2 regions of the Corticicoccus populi genome follow, and region 2 is predicted to be linked to the other one. Evidence: predicted binding sites of a transcription regulator. Region 2 holds the regulator's gene; the other holds the start of a gene.
The links. Region 2 encodes CtsR, which represses protease genes until heat stress. Its sites were predicted from a motif close to ATGGTCAATAAAGGTCAAACA; they were not measured.
Positions count from the first base shown of each region.

Region 1: ACFSX4_RS07800 (ATP-dependent Clp protease ATP-binding subunit) is a predicted target of CtsR. The motif match lies at 2,610-2,630, and genes of this name have one in related genera.

Region 1 covers NZ_JBHUOQ010000001.1:1,544,517-1,548,955, forward strand. Annotated here, with positions in the region: gene ACFSX4_RS07795 (hypothetical protein) at 1-319, opposite strand, end outside; gene ACFSX4_RS07800 (ATP-dependent Clp protease ATP-binding subunit) at 438-2,570, opposite strand; gene ACFSX4_RS07805 (dihydrofolate reductase family protein) at 2,701-3,411, opposite strand; gene ACFSX4_RS07810 (alpha/beta hydrolase) at 3,482-4,411, opposite strand.
Region 2 covers NZ_JBHUOQ010000003.1:18,518-22,956, forward strand. Annotated here, with positions in the region: gene ACFSX4_RS08385 (hypothetical protein) at 1-16, opposite strand, end outside; gene ACFSX4_RS08390 (NupC/NupG family nucleoside CNT transporter) at 183-1,436, opposite strand; gene ACFSX4_RS08395 (CtsR family transcriptional regulator) at 1,634-2,101, shown strand; gene ACFSX4_RS08400 (UvrB/UvrC motif-containing protein) at 2,107-2,625, shown strand; gene ACFSX4_RS08405 (hypothetical protein) at 2,618-3,640, shown strand; gene ACFSX4_RS08410 (ATP-dependent Clp protease ATP-binding subunit) at 3,642-4,439, shown strand, end outside.

The sequences.
Region 1 (4,439 bases), on a different contig from region 2:
TGACAGAAAAATTACCGCGTCCCTCAGAGCTTGTTACTCTGTAACGGCCTTCCGGAATATCTTTTCCAACCTCATATTCGCCTTCTTCAAGTGTTGTTTCAGTGCCCTGCCCGTTCAGTAATTCATAATTAAATAATGACGCTTCAGCATCATTTTCCCCGTTTCCGCCTGAACCTGACTCTGATGTACCACCGTCTGAGAACAGCCCGTTGATTTCATCTGCAAGAGAATCAAATGGGTTGCTGCATGCTGAAAGTATAATTGAAGACAGGAATATTAACCCCAGAAACTTCACTTTACTGCCTATATTCGTTTTCATATAGTGACTCCGTTCTATTTTATTGTGTCTTTTATTATATATGTCAAAAATATGACGGTCAAATACATAAAAAGTCCGAACCCACAGGTCCGGACTAAATAATCATATTCAAGTGATACTATATTTTCACTACTGAAATTTCACCGTCTGTTACTTCAACACTGACATGACCGACAGTATCTTCTTCCAGTATTAAATCAGTCAGCTGGTCTTCGACCTTATCCTGAATGACACGTCTTAACGGTCTTGCACCGAATCGTTTATCATAACCCAGTCTCACTAATTCTTCTTTCGCATCTTCAGAAATATCAATTCGGATTGACTGCTCCTCAATTGTTTTCTGTAAATCAGCAAGCATTAAGTTTACAATTTTCATCAAGTCTGTTTCTTTTAATTCATTAAACTGAACGATGGAATCAAATCGGTTCAGGAATTCCGGTTTGAAATAATCACCGAGTGTTTCAAGTGCGGAAACAGAATCATGCTGGTCCGGCGTAAAGCCGACACTGTTCGTATTCACACCCGTACCTGCATTACTGGTCATAATAATGACAGTATCTTTAAAACTCACAGTGCGTCCGTGTGAATCTGTTAAGTGACCATCTTCCATAATTTGAAGGAAGACATTCTGTACATCCGGATGTGCTTTCTCAATCTCATCAAGGAGTATAATGCTGTACGGATTGCGTCTGACTTTTTCCGTCAGCTGTCCCGCTTCGTCGTAACCGACATAACCCGGAGCAGAACCGATAATTTTAGACACAGTGTGTTTTTCCATATACTCACTCATATCGAGTCTGATTAATGACTCTCTTGAACCGAACAATTCTTCTGCGAGTGCTTTTGTCAGCTCAGTTTTACCGACACCTGTCGGACCGACGAACAGGAATGATCCGATTGGACGGTATTTCGATTTAAGACCGGCACGACTTCTGCGGACAGCTTTTGAAACTTTTTGCACCGCTTCATCCTGACCGATGACTTTTTCGGATAATGCATCATCAAGATTCCGCATCTTCTGCTGCTCATCCGTCTGAAGTTTTGTCACCGGAATCCCTGTTTTTTCTTCAACTATCAGCTGAATATCAGAAATATCCACTTCAATCGTCTGTTCTTCACCTTTCGCTTTTTCAAGCTGTTTTGTTAACTGAATTTCTTTATATTTAAGGTGTGCAGCTTCTTCATAATCCTCTTCTTCTGCAGCAAGATCTTTTTTCTTTCTAATATCCTCAAGCTGCGCTTCAATAGCACTTGAGTCTTTTTCAGAATTGGATAAGTTCAGTCTTGAACCGACTTCATCCATTAAATCAATCGCCTTATCCGGAAGAAAACGGTCCTGAATATAACGGTCCGACAGAGTAATAAACGCCTTAACTGCTTCATCGGAGTAACATACTTCATGAAATGCTTCGTACTTATCTTTAATACCGTTTAGAATTAATTCCGCTTCTTCAAGTGAAGGTTCCTTAACAATAATCGGCTGTAGACGTCTTTCAAGGGCAGCATCTTTTTCAATCTGTCTGTACTCTTTCAGAGTCGTTGCACCTATAATCTGGACTTCTCCTCTTGCAAGTGCAGGTTTTAAAATATTTCCCGCATCCATTTGAGAACTTTCGGCAGTTCCGGCACCGACAATCTGATGGATTTCATCAATAAATAAAATCACATCTTCTCTTTCTTCAAGTTCTTTAACCAACTGCTTCATACGCTCTTCAAACTGACCGCGCATGCTGGTATTCGCAACCAGGGATGCGACATCGAGAACGTAAATTTCTTTCTCCATTAATTTGCGGGGCACAGAACCTTCTTCAATCTTTAAAGCCAGTCCTTCTGCAATAGCGGTTTTACCGACACCCGGCTCACCAATTAACACCGGATTATTCTTATTGCGTCTGTTTAATGTTTCAATGACACGCTTCACTTCTTTTTCACGGCCGATGACCGGATCAATTTTCCCGTTTCTTGCATCATGGGATATATTTTTACCCAGCTGGTTTAACAGACTGTTGTCCTGTGCTGCTTTACGGCGTGTTTTTGTTCTTGTCTGTCCATTGTTACTTTGAAACTGCTGATTTTGTGAAAAATTACTGCTGTCGAATGATGCACCGCCGAATGCATCATTGTTATTCATCATTTGGTCTTTTATATCATTAAAACATTCATTACATAAATGTACCTGAATCTTTTGATTATTCATGTTCATTGCTAAATTTACGTTTGCTTCATTCATTCCACAGTTTTGACAAATCATATGTCATCCCTCCATGTTTTGATAGTCTAACTATTATTGACTTTGACTATCTTTGACTATAACTATATTATAAGGAGTCCATTATGACTTTTCAAACTTAATGCTTACTATATTTTAAAACTTTTTCTTTTTATTTCTTAGTATACTGAAGCCATAATCCGTCGCCTTCAACCCGCTCTGCATTCTTTAAATGAAATGCCTCAGGAACTCTTGAATTATTCTCATCATTATTATCAAATAATGCAGGACGGTTCAGATGATCATCTACAACCGGCGCAAGAATGATACTGACTTCATCAATTAATTCTTCCTTGAAAAACGACCAGTTGATACTTCCGCCGCCGGAAACTGTCAATGTTTCCACATCAAACTGTTCATTTAATTTTTCTGCTACAAGCGATAAATCCAAACGTTCTTCACCGCCGAAAATATATGAAATGTTCAAGTCTCTCAAGTACTCAAGATAGGCATCAGATACCTGTTCGGTCAACACTTGAATCACATGCATTTCAGGTCTCGTACTGTATTGAATCGAATTCTTCTGCCATCCGGCTTTTCCTGATGGATCAATAGATACGACATAACGGTCGAGATTAGTATCCGCCCTGAAATCTGTACGGTCATATTTTTTGGGATTATCATTTAATTCGGGTTCATGAAAATTCGTAAACGCTTCTTCAATCGTTCTTCTTCCTAAAAGAAGTGCATTCGAGTTGAATGTCTGGTCCGTGCGGTCATACGCTTTAGATATTGCTTCTGCATCCCCTGTAGAATGATAGGGACCAGTGATATTTCCATTGATAGACATTGTCATATGAACAACAATATACGGCTTTGCCATTTAAAATTCCTCCATTATCGTTTTAAAAAAGTGATAAGAGGAAGTTCTCTTATCACTTTTTTAATTTTATTTAAAGATGTTTGTTATAGAATGGAACCAATTTGCTTAATGCTTCATCCACAGGCTCCGGCTGATCATACAAATCATAGTGTGTTGCACCTTTAACTATATGCAAATCTTTTTCAGAAGAACGTGCACGGTTGAATAAGTCAAAAGCATCACGATATGAACCGAATGCCCCTGGTACATCTCCTGCTACAATCTGGAGCGGCTGTGTTAACAAGTCTTCTGCCGGGAAGAATGCATCAAACGTATACAGTCCTGCTGAACCTGAATATCTCCATTTGTTCGGAGAATTCTCGCTGATTCCACGGTCTGTACGATAATAATCCACTGCTTCCTTAACGTCCAGTTCTTCAATCCCTGACTCTTTTAATTCTTCAGGAGAGTTCGGAATATACTGTGTTACGAAAGGCTTAGCACCGTTCGCTTCGTTGGTACGAAGTTCAGCAATCTTTTCTAAATCTCTGATTGCAGCGTCCGGCGTCACATCACTTTCTCTGCTGAAACGCCCGAAGTTCACACCAACGACAGTACCGAGTGCTTTAATCCGGCGGTCCGACATCGTCGCACTTGTTGCATAACCGCCGCCTGCACATATACCGATGGCTCCGATTCTGTCATTATCCACAATATCCAAAGTGGTTAAATAATCCACCGCTGATCTGACATCTTCTACACGGTAAAATGGATTCTCAACATATTCCGGATCCGCAAGACTTTCACCCTGATGGGAAGAATCGTACGCGAGTGTGACGAAACCTTCCTGTGCTAATTTTTCAGCATACAATCCTGCAGTCTGCTCTTTCGATCCGCTCACAGGGTGTACAGAAACAATCGCCGGAAGCTTTTCTCCGTCTTTATTGTCAGGCTTTCTTAATACACCGACAACATCTACATTATGAGATTTAAATACAACTCTTTCTTCAATGATTCCCATTAAAAATCGTCCTTTCTAAATCTACTAT
Region 2 (4,439 bases):
GCATTGAATATTTCATGAGGCACCACCTTCTATATAAATGTATTTTAATACAAATTATTACTTTTTATATATTATATAGTATCAATCGTTTTAATACTATATTAATTCAAAGACTTTGCGGTGGAAATATAAAAAAACATCCAATCTGACTTAACAGATTGGATGTTTTAAGAAGGTTTTTCTTAGAAGAAGAAACCAACGATTGTTGCTGTAAGAACGGATACGAGTGATGCACCGTATACCAGCTTCAAACCGAATTTGGCAACTCTGTCACCACTTTCATTGTGCAGACCTTTAACGGAACCGGCGATAATACCGATACTTCCGAAGTTGGCAAATGAAATTAAGAATACAGATACCATTGCCTGAGTTTTTTCTGATAATCCATCAGCAACTGTGATGAAATCGAGAATCGCAACAAATTCATTTGTGATGAGTTTAGTTGCCATCAAACTTCCGGCAGTCTGAGCCTCAGCCCAAGGAATACCAATCAGGAATGCAATCGGCATAAAGATGTAACCGAGAATATCCTGGAATGTCAGGTTTGATCCCGGAATTAACAGGAACAAGTTGTTTAGAAGGCCGATCAGGGCGATAAACCCAATCAGCATTGCCGCCACAACAAGTACGACTTTACCACCGTCGATAATGTAATCCCCGAGTACCTGGAAGAAAGATTTACCCTCTTCAGGATTGGTTGAAATTTCAGAATCGCTGTCTACAATAATTTCTTCGTAAGGATTGATGATATGCACAATCACGTAAATACCGAACAGGTTAAGGACAATTGCGATAATCACATACTGCGGGTCAAGCATTGTAAAGAATGCGCCGACAATTGATAATGAAATTGAACTCATCGCTTGTGCTGCAAGTGTGTAAAGACGCTGTGTTGACATTTTAGGAAGTACGTTTTTCAGTGAAATGAATACTTCCGACTGACCGAGCAGCATGGATGCAGCACCATTGTATGACTCGATGTAAGGCATACCGGTAATTTTATTTAGAATGATACCGATAATTTTAATGATCCACGGCAGAATTCTTGTATAGGACAAGATTCCGATAATCGCTGAGATAAAGATAATCGGTACAAGTACATTGAAGAAGAATACGTTTAATACAGTCGCTTCTCCGTCAAGCATTACTGCTTCACCCGGCGTTCCGGATTCAGTTGATAAAGACATCAAATCACCGAAGACAAACATGCCGCCTTCTCTTGCGAAACCGAGCAGTCTGTCAAACGCATCAGCAAACCATCCGATGACTGTCTGTCCGCCTGTTGTATTTAAAAATAGAAAAGCAAAGAATAACTGGAGTGCAAGAAGGACTAAAATATTCTTCCATTTCTTAAATGCAAGTTTTCTGTTGCTGCTTGCTATCCAGGCAAGGAAGAATGTGAATAATATACCCACTATGCCCATAACGATACTCATAATATATTTCCTCCCAAAAATAGTCTAAATAGTGACTGACTTATGTATGATGTTACGGACTATATTATATAGTATATTTCTTATAAACGCGATAGTATTTCTATATAATATGTAACCGATTACCGGGGCCTTAGCATTTGCGAATAAAGGGAATAACAGGTATACTTTAGTCAAAGAAGGTCAAAAGAGGTGTTGGTATGCGTAATATATCAGATATTATTGAAGAATATTTAAAAGAACTGATTAAAAAGTCCGAAGATGAAGGCGTTGAAATTAAACGTGCCCATATCGCTGAAAAATTTGATTGTGTACCTTCGCAGTTAAATTACGTCATCAAGACACGCTTTACAAACGAACACGGTTATACAGTTGAAAGTAAACGCGGCGGCGGCGGTTATATTCGTATTACTAAAGTTGAAACGCACTCCAAAGCGGAGTATCTTGCCCGGCTGAAGCAGCTGATCGGCCCCGCCGTCAGCCAGCAGAATGCTGAACGGATTATCCAGTCGATGCTTGAAAACAGAGCTGTGACATTAAGGGAAGCGAAAATGATTAATACAGCGGTATCGAGAGAGGCGTTATTAATTGAACTGCCATACAGAGACCAGCTTCGGGCGAATATATTAAACCGGATTATCGATGTGATTTTGTATAGTGAGGAGTGATGTCAGTGAAGTGTGAATTGTGCGGTGAAAGGGAAGCGAGCATCCATATCAGTAAGAACAGCGGATTTAACCAGCGGGAACAGTTCCTGTGTGAGCAGTGTGCAAACGAATCTTTTTCCAGTCAGTATTCAAGCTTTTCGGATGAGTCGTTTAACATTCATCAGCTGTTACAATCATTGTCGCAGCATCAGAAACTCACGAGAAGAGAATCTGAGACCAAACGCTGCGCCACATGCGGTTCAACGATTGAATCTATATTGAAAAAAGGCAGATTCGGCTGTTCGGAATGCTATACAACATTCTCTGACGAGGCACTTAATATTGTGAATCGTGTTCAGCTTCATCAGAACAGCCATGTCGGCAGAGTACCGAAAAAATCCAGGGCGCATCTGGAAGTGAAAAAGCAGATTGAAACACTTAAAGTGAAATTATCAGAGCTGGTCGAAGCACAGAATTTTGAAGAGGCTGTGGTTGTCCGCGATGAAATTAAGGCACTGGAATCGGCAGGTGAACGATGTGAATAATTATTTAAGTCCCTGGCTTAAGGACATTGAGGAACAACCCATTGAAATGTCTTCAAGAATCAGACTCGCGAGAAATATTAAAGGGCTGCCGTTCCCACACCAGCTGAATGACCCTGATGCTGTAGAGTCACTGTCCGGTGAGATTGAAGAGGTATTGACAGGGCATCACAATATACCGGTTAATGAAATGAACTTTGAAGATAAGGCGCTTCTCGTCGAAAAGCACCTCATCAGCCCTTTGTTCACAAAAAACGGGTATTCGAGCTTTATTAATAAAGATGAATCTGAATCTGTCATGGTGAATGAAGAAGATCATCTGCGGATTCAGGTAATGGGTGCCGGGGTGCCGATGCATGATTTATATGAAAAAGCGGTCAGAATAGACGATGTTTTGGAAGAGAAACTGAACTATGCTTTTGATGAGCGGTACGGTTTTTTAACGGCATGTCCGACAAATGTCGGCACAGGAATGAGGGCATCTGTAATGCTCCATCTCCCGGCATTATCATTAAATAATAAAATCAGCCGTTTCCAAAACAATTTAAATCGTTTTGGATTTGCGTTACGTGGTATATACGGGGAAGGGAGTGTGCCTCTCGGTCATATATACCAGCTGTCGAATCAGCTGACACTCGGACAGACGGAAGAGGAAATTATTGATCACCTGGACGAACTGAAAAATAGAATTATAGAAGAAGAACAGGAAGTCCGGAAGGATTTAATCACACACTACCCGGTGAAAACGAAAGATACAGTCAGCCGCTCTTATGGTATTTTAAAATATGCCTATACACTGACCTCAAAAGAAGCGGCAATGCACTTGAGCAATGTAAAACTCGGTATGGATATGGGAATCCTGAAAATTGATTTTAGATTTCAAGAGTGGGTACAATTAATCCAGCCGGCATTTGTTAAAAAAAGATTAAATGAGTTAAATAAAGAAATTTCATCTCTTGAAAAGGCAGTGGACGAAGAACGGGCCGCCTTATTAAGAGAACGATTAGGAGGAATGTAGTATGTTATTCGGCCGATTGACTGAACGTGCACAGAAAGTACTTGCCTTTGCACAGGAAGAAGCAATTAATTTAAAACATTCAAATATAGGAACAGAACACCTTCTGCTTGGTCTGGTGAAAGAGAAAGAGGGCATTGCGGCAAAGGTGTTATCGAATTTTAATATCACAGACGAAAATGTCCGTGATGAAGTATTTAATTTAATCAGTGAAGGCAATGAAGCGACATCATCGATTCACTATACACCGCGTGCTAAAAAAGTAATTGAATTATCCATGGATGAAGCGCGGAAGCTGCATCATAATTTTGTCGGGACGGAGCACCTTCTTCTCGGTTTAATCCGTGAAAGTGAGGGCGTTGCAGCAAGAGTGCTGTCAAATCTGGATTTAAATATTACAAAAGCACGGGCATCTGTCATTAAAATGCTCGGGAATCCGGACACGTTCCAGTCAAAAGGATCTGCGAAAAAAGATACTAATACACCAACGCTGGATTCACTTGCACGTGATTTAACAGCTATTGCACGTGAAGACAGACTGGATCCTGTTATCGGCAGATCTAAAGAGATTACACGGGTGGTTGAAGTACTCAGCCGCCGTACGAAAAACAACCCCGTATTAATCGGTGAGCCCGGAGTTGGTAAAACAGCGATTGCAGAAGGACTGGCCCAGTCGATAGTGAAACATGAAGTGCCTGAGACATTGAAAGATAAGCGTGTAATGTCACTGGATATGGGTACTGTGGTTGCGGGTACGAAATACCGCGGTGAATTTGAAGAGCGTATGAAAAAAGTGATGGAG